2 regions of the Curtobacterium sp. 314Chir4.1 genome follow, and region 2 is predicted to be linked to the other one. Evidence: predicted binding sites of a transcription regulator. Region 2 holds the regulator's gene; the other holds the start of a gene.

Region 1 (4,285 bases), on a different contig from region 2:
CCACGAGCCCCACGATGCCGAGGATGAGGCCGACGGCGCCGACCGCGACGGTCACGTAGTTGAAGAACGGGATCGCGAACCCGACCATCGCGACGATGCCGAGGATCAACGATGTGATGCCGAACGGGTTGCCTGCGGCCCGCTGCGGGGGTCGGGGCTCGGCTGGCTGGGTGGGCGCGGCAGGGTACGGGGCGTCGGACACGGGTTCTCCTGGAGTTTTGAAATGAGCACTGCTCGGGTGACAGCGCGATGGTGATCGTATCCGACTGTGCGTTCTCTCACTGACCCCAGGACGGGGCGTCACGCAGGAGTCCCGCGACGCCTTCGGCTGTCGGCACCATCTGCTCGTGCGCTGTCGTACCGGCGGCTGGAACGCCGAGTGCGAGACGATCGCAGCACGCCTGACCGGCGGGACCCACGTCACCCTGCCCGGTCACGGTCATCGCCCGCAGGAGCACCCGGACGCAGCGCAGGTCGTGCTCGACTTCGTGGCCGCCACCACTTGGTGAGCCCACCGCCACACGAGCCTGCGACTCAGTCGGCCGCCGGCACGATCTGCTCGAGCAACCGCAGCACCTTCTCGCCGTCCACGGCCTCCGGGTCGAGCAGCCACTGCACCTGCAGCCCGTCCGACGCCGCGATGCTCAGGCTCGCCAGGTCCACCGGGTCCAGGTCGGCGCGGATCCGCCCCGATGCCTGGTCCGCCTCGATCAACGCCGCCAGGTCGGCCCGCAGCCGTGTGAACCGCTCGCGCATGAACTCCCGCGTCGCCGGGTGCCCCTCTTGCACGGCATCGGCCGCGAGCGTCGTGTAGAGCTGCACGAGCCCGGGGACCGCACGGTTCCGCGAAGCGCTCTCACGCATGTCCCCGATCGCCGACTTCATCCGGTCGGGGGCACCCTGCTCGCGCACCTCGTGCTCGCGGTACACGGCGAGCAGCAGTTCGTCGCGGTTCGGGAAGTAGTGCCGGAGCGCCGCGTGGGTGATCCCGAGCGCATCCGCGACCGAGCGGAGTGACGATGCGTCGACGCCGTGGTCGGCGACCATCCGGATCATCTCGTCGAGGATCTGCGTGCGCCGCTCGGCGCCCTTGCGGTACCCGCCGCGTCGCGGCGGGGCCGCTTCGTCGTCGGCGGGGGGCGTCATCCTCCCAACTTACCGCTGGAAGGTTTTTTCCGGGAGGCGCGTGAGGACTCGTTCCTCCGGGTCCCGATCAGGCGTCGTGCGGCTCGGCCACGCCGTCCGGGTCGACGGTGTACTCGTCGACCGGCGCAGGTCGCCCGTCGGCGAGCGCTTCGGTGATCTGGGAGAGGCAGCGGGCGAGGACGCCGTTCTCCTCCGAGGACAGGTGGTCCATCACCTCGACCACGGCCTCGTGGAACCGGGCGTACGAGGCGTCGATCTTCTTCGCGGCCTGCACCGTCGGCTCGAGCACCTGCGCCCGGCGGTCGGTGGGGTGCGGAGCACGCACCAGATCGCCCTTGTCGACGAGGCCGTCGACGATCTTGGTCACCGAGGCGTTCGAGACGTTGAGCATGACGGCGAGGTCCTTGGGCCCCATCGCCCGTCCGTCCCGGTGCGCCTGGAGCATGTACCGGACAGCGAGGAACTCGTTCTTCGTGAGTCCGCTCTCGCCGCGGGCCTGCTCGAGCTGCTGCTCCTCGGCGTGCTGCAGCCGCAGGAGCGCGTCGACGGCGACCTTCGCGGCACGCGACCGGGGCTCCCGGGCGTAGAGGTGCATGTGCTCACGACGGACGACGGTCAACGGCATGTGGTCGGGTGTTCTCTCGTACTGGCGGTGCGGGGTGGGACGGACCCGAGACTACGCGGCGGGGACGCTGAAGAAGTCTGCGTAGGACGGTTCGGCGCGACCGGACAGGAGCGACGGGTCCTGGATGCGTCGCTCGACGTAGGCGTCGATGACGGCCGGGTCGGTGAGGCCGACGCGGGTGTGGGTGCCGACGAGCCGTGTGTGCCGCGGCATCCCGGTGTACGTGCTGTGCATTGCGATCCCGCCTTCCTGCTTCCTGGTGTCCCCTGCGGACGGTCAGAAGTCTTTCACGACGTGAACGATCAGTGCAACGAACTATTTCTGTTCTGTACGGTTCGCGCACCTAACTGTTAGCGCTGTTGAACTACATCGGTGTCATTCGGAATCAGTTGCTTCGGCATGCACCGCTTCCGACACCCGGCGACCTCTGAGCGTTCTTTTGGCACTCCTGAGGGTCGAGTGCTAAAACGGTGGCAGTTGAGTCGAGGGGACTCAACTGCAGACACGAAGGAGTTGATCTCGATGACGATGAACTTCGACCCGTTCCGCGAGCTCGACCGTCTCGCTGGGTCCCTCCTCGGAGCCGGAGGGCCCCGCTCCATGCCGATGGACCTCTACCGGACCGGGGACCACTACGTCCTCGACGTCGACCTGCCGGGCATCGACCCGGGGTCGGTCGACATCGACGTGGACGGCTCGGTGCTGACCATCCGCGCCGAGCGGACCCTCGGTGCCCCTGATGGGTCGCAGTGGATCACGCGCGAGCGGCAGCCCGGCTCGTTCGTCCGACAGCTGACGCTCGGCGACGGCCTCGACGCCGCCCGCATCACGGCCGGCTACGACAACGGCGTGCTGAGCATCACGATCCCGGTGAAGGAGTCCGCCAAGCCGCGCAAGATCGCGGTCACCGTCGGAGGCGGTTCCGAGCAGCTCGCCGTCGGGGCGGGCTCCGACCAGCACTGACCGGCATGGCGGTCCTGGCGAACGCGGTCGCGGCGGTCCTCGTCGTCACCGCATCCCTCGCGCTGACCAGCCTCGACCGACGGACTGCCGCTCTGCTCGGCGCGACCGGCAGCCTGACCGGCACCTTCCTGGCCTGGGTGGTGGCCCCGCACCTGTGGAGTTCGACCCCGCTCCTGCCGTGGGCTGCTGCCGTCGCCGGGACGATCCTCCTCGTCGCGGGGTGGAGCGCCGTCCGCGCGTACTCCGACCTGTTCGAGCCGCCCCGGCGGTGAGCTCGAAGCAGCGATGACCGAGTGGAGGGCCCGGCGCACCACGTGCGCCGGGCCCTCCACGATGTCGACGGACTACTCCTTGTTCAGCGTGTCCTGCACCGCGCCCGCCGTCTTCTCGACGAAGTTCGGCAGCTCGGTGGTGCCGTAGAAGCGCGAGTCCGGGTGCGTGGGTGGCGGCATCGGCACCGACGTGGTCGGCCCGTCGTGGTACGAGTACTCGCCCTTGCCATCGAAGGACGGCCCGCTCGCCCAGGGACCGTTGCCGGCCTCGGCGCCGTCCGAGAAGTTGAGGTACTGGTACGCGACCTCGTTCGCCTGCTTGGCCTCCGGGAACTTGTTCGGCACCGGGAAGTCCTCGATCCCGTTCTCACGGAGCTCAGCCGCGGCGGACGCCCACATGTTCTGGTGCATCGTGTCCCGGGCGATGAGGAAGCCCAGGAGGTCTCGCACCCCCTTGTCGTCGGTCATGTGGTAGAGCCGCGCTGCCTGGACTCGGCCCTGCATCTCGGCGTTCTCGTTGGCGGTGAAGTCAGCGAGCAGGTTGCCGCTCGCGGTGATGTACGAGCCCTGCCAGGGGTTGCCGTTGCTGTCGACCGGTCGTGCTCCGGCACCCGCGACGATCGCGTGCTGCACATCGGTGCCCCCGACGATCGCGGCGACCGTCGGGTCGTCCTGGACGGCGTCCTCGGTGATCCCGAGCGGGGACTTCTCGAGCAGCTGCGCGATCATCGTCGCGAGCATCTCGACGTGCCCCATCTCCTCGGCGCCGATGCCGAAGACGAGGTCGCGGTACTTGCCGGGCATGTGCATGTTCCAGGCCTGGAACTGGTACTGCATCGCCACCGAGATCTCGCCGTACTGTCCGCCGAGCACCTCCTGCAGCTTGCGGGCGTAGACCGCGTCGGGCTTGTCCGGGGTGGACTTGAACTGAAGCTCTTGCTTGTGGAAGTACAACTCGTTCTCCTGTTTCGCTTGGTCGGTCAGAGGATCGGGGTGCCGCCGGTGACGGCGATGCGCGCCCCGGAGACGTAGCTGCCGTCGTCGCTGGCGAGCAGCACGTAGACGGGAGCGAGCTCGGCGGGCTGCCCGGCTCGGCCGAGGGGCGTCTGCTTGCCGAACTGCTCGACCTCCTCCGGCGGCATCGTCGAGGGGATGAGCGGCGTCCAGATCGGGCCGGGAGCGACGCTGTTCACGCGGATGCCCCGGTCGCCGAGCAGCTGCGCGAGGGCGGCGGACAGGTTCGCGACGCCGGCCTTCGTGACGTCGTAGGGCGCGAGGG
Region 2 (4,285 bases):
GCATGACACCATGACCGTTCCGAACATCACCCTGAACGACGGCAAGACCATCCCGCAGCTCGGCTTCGGCGTCTTCCAGATCGACCCCTCCGAGACGAAGGCCGCCACCCTGGCCGCGCTCGAGGTCGGCTACCGCCACATCGACACCGCCGAGATGTACGGCAACGAGAAGGAGGTGGGCGAGGCCATCGCCGAGTCCGGCATCGACCGCTCGGAGATCTTCGTCACCTCGAAGCTCAACAACGGCTTCCACGAGCCGTCGACGGCCCTCGAGAACGGCAAGAAGTCGGCCGACCTGCTCGGCGGCTACACCGACCTGTTCCTCATCCACTGGCCGCTGCCCACCGTGTCGGACTTCGTCCCCACGTGGAAGGCCCTCGAGGAGCTCTACCACGCCGGCACCTCCCGCAGCATCGGCGTCTCGAACTTCCAGGCGCACCACCTGCACCGCCTCCGCGACGAGACCACGATCACCCCGGCGGTGAACCAGATCGAGGTGCACCCGTACCTCACGCAGGAGTCGCTGCGCCAGGCGAACGCCGACCTCGGCATCGCGACCGAGGCCTGGTCCCCCATCGCCCAGGGCCTCGTGCTCGACGACGAGACCATCACGCGCATCGCGTCGGCGCACGGGAAGTCCCCGGCGCAGGTCGTGCTCCGCTGGCACATCCAGCGCGGCGACATCGTCTTCCCGAAGTCGGTCACGCGTGCCCGTGTCGAGGAGAACTTCGCGATCTTCGACTTCGAGCTCTCCGGCGAGGACATGACGGACATCTCCGGCCTCGACAAGGGCCACCGGACGGGTCCGGACCCGGACACGTTCGACTACGTCCCGGCCTGATCCTGGTCGTCTGACGCCGGGCGGGTGAACCGCTCACCCGACGACGAATGCGCACGGTCCGCCGTGCGCATTCGTCGTTTCTGCGCGCACTCCGCGCGCACCCTGTGGACAGGCCTGGACGCCGCCCGCGCTACGCCCGCCGCGACGCCGTCACGGTGAACTTCGGCGTCCGCGTCACCTCGCGCGTCGACCCGACGAGCCGCTCCAGCACGGGGCGGTACCGCAGGTGCGAGTTCCAGACGCACCACAGTTCACCGCCGGACTGGAGGATCGTGGCCGCGTTCCGGAACATCGCCTCGGCCGCGTCGGTGGTCACCGTGGTGTCCGCGTGGAAGGGCGGGTTGCAGAGCACGAGCTGCGCGGAACCCTCGGCGAGCTCGTCACCAGCGTCGGTGCGGAGGACCTCGACCCGGTCCGCCACGCCGTTCGCCTCGGCCGTCGCACGGGTCGAGGCCACCGCGATCGCGGAGACGTCCGTCGCGATCACCTTGAGCGACGGACGACGCCGGGCGATGGCCGCGGCGATGACCCCGTTGCCGCACCCGAGGTCGACTGCGACCCGGGCGGTCGGCACCGCGGCGTCCATCGCCTCGAGCAGCACCCGCGTGCCCTGGTCGAGCGAGGTCCCGGCGAACACGCCGCCGTGCGCGACGAGGGTCATCCCGAGGTCGTCGACGTGCACCGACCGAGGCCAGGGGTTCGTGGCGTCCGCCCGGGTGGCCGAGGCGCGGAGCGGGTCCTGCGCGATGAGGAGCCGCGACTTGCCACGACCCCGGGACGCGGTGACGTCGCCGAAGTACCGGCGCAGGACGTCGTTCTGGGACAGGTTCATGTGCTTCGACACCCCGCCGCAGAGCAGCACGACGTCGGGCGAGGCGAACCGTGCGACGGCGCGGGCGATCTCGTCGAGCCGGTCGTTCGACTTCGAGAGCCGCAGGAGCACGAGTCGCACGTCGCGGAACGCCTGCTCGAGCGAATCCGGGTGGTGGAAGCCGCGGCGGCCGAACGTGCCGGCGTTCGCCTCGAGCGCGCGCACGCCGACGAGGGAGTCCTGCACGACCCGGACGTCCGAGGCCCCGTGGACCGTGATGGCGCCGAGCGTCAGCACCCCGTAGCGATCGTCGACGACCGCGACCTCGCCCGGCTGCCGGAGGGCGTCGCCGTGCACGTGCGGGGCCTCGTCGAGGATGAAGCGGTCCGTGCCGTCGATCGCGATGAGGTCCGCGGCGTCGTCGTCACGGCGGCGGAAGAAGTCGGCGAAGTCCGGTGGCACGGCGCAAGCGTACCGATCAGCGGGCGGGTCGCTGTCAGCGCGGCCCGCGGTACAGCACGATCTGCGTGTTCCGCTGTGGGCGCATCCCCGCGCGCAGGGGGACAGCACCGCCAGTGGCCGAGGCGGCGAACACGCGCGCTCCCGGCCGGTTGATGAGCTGGTCGGCGAGGGCCGTCTCCAGCTCGCTCACGCGCGCTCGCAGCGCGCGGTTCTCGTTCTCGAGTTCGAGCACGCGGCGGATGCCCTCGAGCGAGACGCCCTCGGACCCGAGCCGCGCGATCTCGCGCAGCTGGGCGACGTCCCGCATCGAGTACCGGCGCGAGCCGCCGCGCGTGCGGCCCGGCACGACCAGGCCGAGCCGGTCGTACTGCCGCAGCGTCTGCGGGTGCATCTCGGCGAGCTCGGCCGCCATCGCGATCGCGAAGACGGGCGAGTTCTCGTCCATGTCGGTCATGGCGCGTTCCTTCCGTCGTCCGCGTGGTGGTGAAAACCAGCCTGGAGGCACGGCGCGCGTTCCTGACGGAGCCGCGCCGTGCCTCCAGGCCGGGTCTACTGCTGGTGGTGCGCAGCGCTAGCTGCGCGCCTTGGCGAGGAGGTCCTCGCGGGGGTTCTCGTCGGGCAGGGTCTCGGCGAGGGCCTCGACGGCCTCCCGCTGCTTGTCCGACAGGTGCGACGGCACCGCGACCTGGACGGTGGCGAGCAGGTCGCCGGTCCCGTTCTTGGTCGTGACACCACGGCCCTTGACGCGGAGGACGCGGCCCGACGGCATGCCGGGTGCGACCTTCAGCTTGACGGTGGAACCGCCGAGCGTCGGGACCTCGATCGTCGCGCCGAGCGCTGCCTCGACGAACGTCACGGGAACGTCCAGCCGGAGGTTCTGCCCGTCGCGCTCGAACACCGGGTGCTTGCGGACGGTGACGGTGACCACGAGGTCACCGGCCTCACCGCCGTCGGGCGACGGTTCGCCACGGCCACGCAGACGGATCTTCTGACCGTCGGCGACACCAGCGGGGATGCGGACGTTCACCGGGCGGCCGTTGCCCTGCGAGAGCTTGACGGTGTCGCCGGCGATCGCGGTGGTGAAGTCGAGCGTGGTCGTCGCGGAGACGTCCCGGCCCTTCGTCGGTCCACCGAAGCCGCGGTACCCGCCGGAGGACTGGCCGAAGCCACCCCCGCCGCCGAACATCCCGCCGAGGATGTCCTCGAAGCCGCCGCCGCCTGCCCCGCCCTGGCCGAAACGGACGCGCTGTCCGCCCCCGCCCTGGTTGAACATGCCGCCGAAGACGTCCTCGAAGCCGCCGCCCTGGCCCGGGCCACCCGCGGTGAAGCGGGCACCAGAGCCCATGGCGCGGACCTGGTCGTACTCCTGGCGCTGCTCCTTGTCGGAGAGCACCGAGTACGCCTCGCTGATCTCCTTGAAGCGGTTCTCCGCGGCGGCGTCCCCCGGGTTGGAGTCCGGGTGGAACTGCCGCGCGAGCTTCCGGTAGGTCTTCTTCAGCTCAGCGTCGCTCGCCGTCTTGTCGACGCCGAGGACCTTGTAGAAGTCCTTGTCGAACCAGTCCTGACTGGCCATGAATCCCTACCTCCTCCCCGCGCTCAGGCCGGGACCGCCACCGCGACCTTGGCCGCACGGAGGACGCGCTCACCGAGCTTGTAGCCCGGCTCGACGACGTCCGCCACGGTCTGGCCGGTGGCGCCCGGTGTCGGGAGCTGCACGATCGCCTCGTGGACGTTCGGGTCGAAGGACTCGCCCTTCTCGCCGATCTGCACGAGCTTGAACTTCTCGAAGCCGCCGCGGATCTTCTGACCGATGACCTGCATGGGGCCCTCGGTGAGGTCGCCGTGCGCCTCGGCGCGGGTCAGGTCGTCGAGCGCCGGGAGGAGTGCACGCACGACCTCCGCGATCGCGACCTCGCGGTTCGCCTCTCGGTCACGCTCGACGCGCTTCCGGAAGTTCACCAGCTCGGCCTGCGCACGGAGCATGTCCGCACGCATCTCGGCGACCAGGTCGCGGTCCTCGGTGCTGAGCTTGTCCTCGGCGATGCCGCGGGCGGCGTCGGCCAGGAGTGCCTCGTCCTCCGGGGAGAGGTCGGTGGCACCCCCCGCCGGCGCGTCTGTCGGGACCTCGACGTCGGGGCCTTCGGCCTCGATGAGGTCCTCCGGCTGCTCCG

The links. Region 2 encodes HspR, which represses chaperone genes until heat shock. Its sites were predicted from a motif close to AAGTTGAGTCNNNNNGACTCAACTT; they were not measured.
Region 1: the regulator HspR is predicted to act here: its motif matches at 2,246-2,270, upstream of CRP27_RS15545 (Hsp20/alpha crystallin family protein).

The regions. Positions count from the first base shown of each region.
Region 1 is NZ_OCMI01000004.1:567,629-571,913, reverse strand. It holds gene CRP27_RS15565 (DUF5067 domain-containing protein) at 1-202, opposite strand, end outside; gene CRP27_RS18300 (hypothetical protein) at 348-509, shown strand; gene CRP27_RS15560 (TetR/AcrR family transcriptional regulator) at 535-1,146, opposite strand; gene CRP27_RS15555 (MarR family winged helix-turn-helix transcriptional regulator) at 1,214-1,771, opposite strand; gene CRP27_RS15550 (hypothetical protein) at 1,823-2,005, opposite strand; gene CRP27_RS15545 (Hsp20/alpha crystallin family protein) at 2,294-2,734, shown strand; gene CRP27_RS15540 (hypothetical protein) at 2,740-3,006, shown strand; gene CRP27_RS15535 (manganese catalase family protein) at 3,079-3,960, opposite strand; gene CRP27_RS15530 (SDR family oxidoreductase) at 3,987-4,285, opposite strand, start outside.
Region 2 is NZ_OCMI01000006.1:30,476-34,760, forward strand. It holds gene CRP27_RS17050 (aldo/keto reductase) at 11-841, shown strand; gene CRP27_RS17055 (class I SAM-dependent methyltransferase) at 972-2,114, opposite strand; gene CRP27_RS17060 (heat shock protein transcriptional repressor HspR) at 2,149-2,559, opposite strand; gene CRP27_RS17065 (DnaJ C-terminal domain-containing protein) at 2,686-3,687, opposite strand; gene CRP27_RS17070 (nucleotide exchange factor GrpE) at 3,711-4,285, opposite strand, start outside.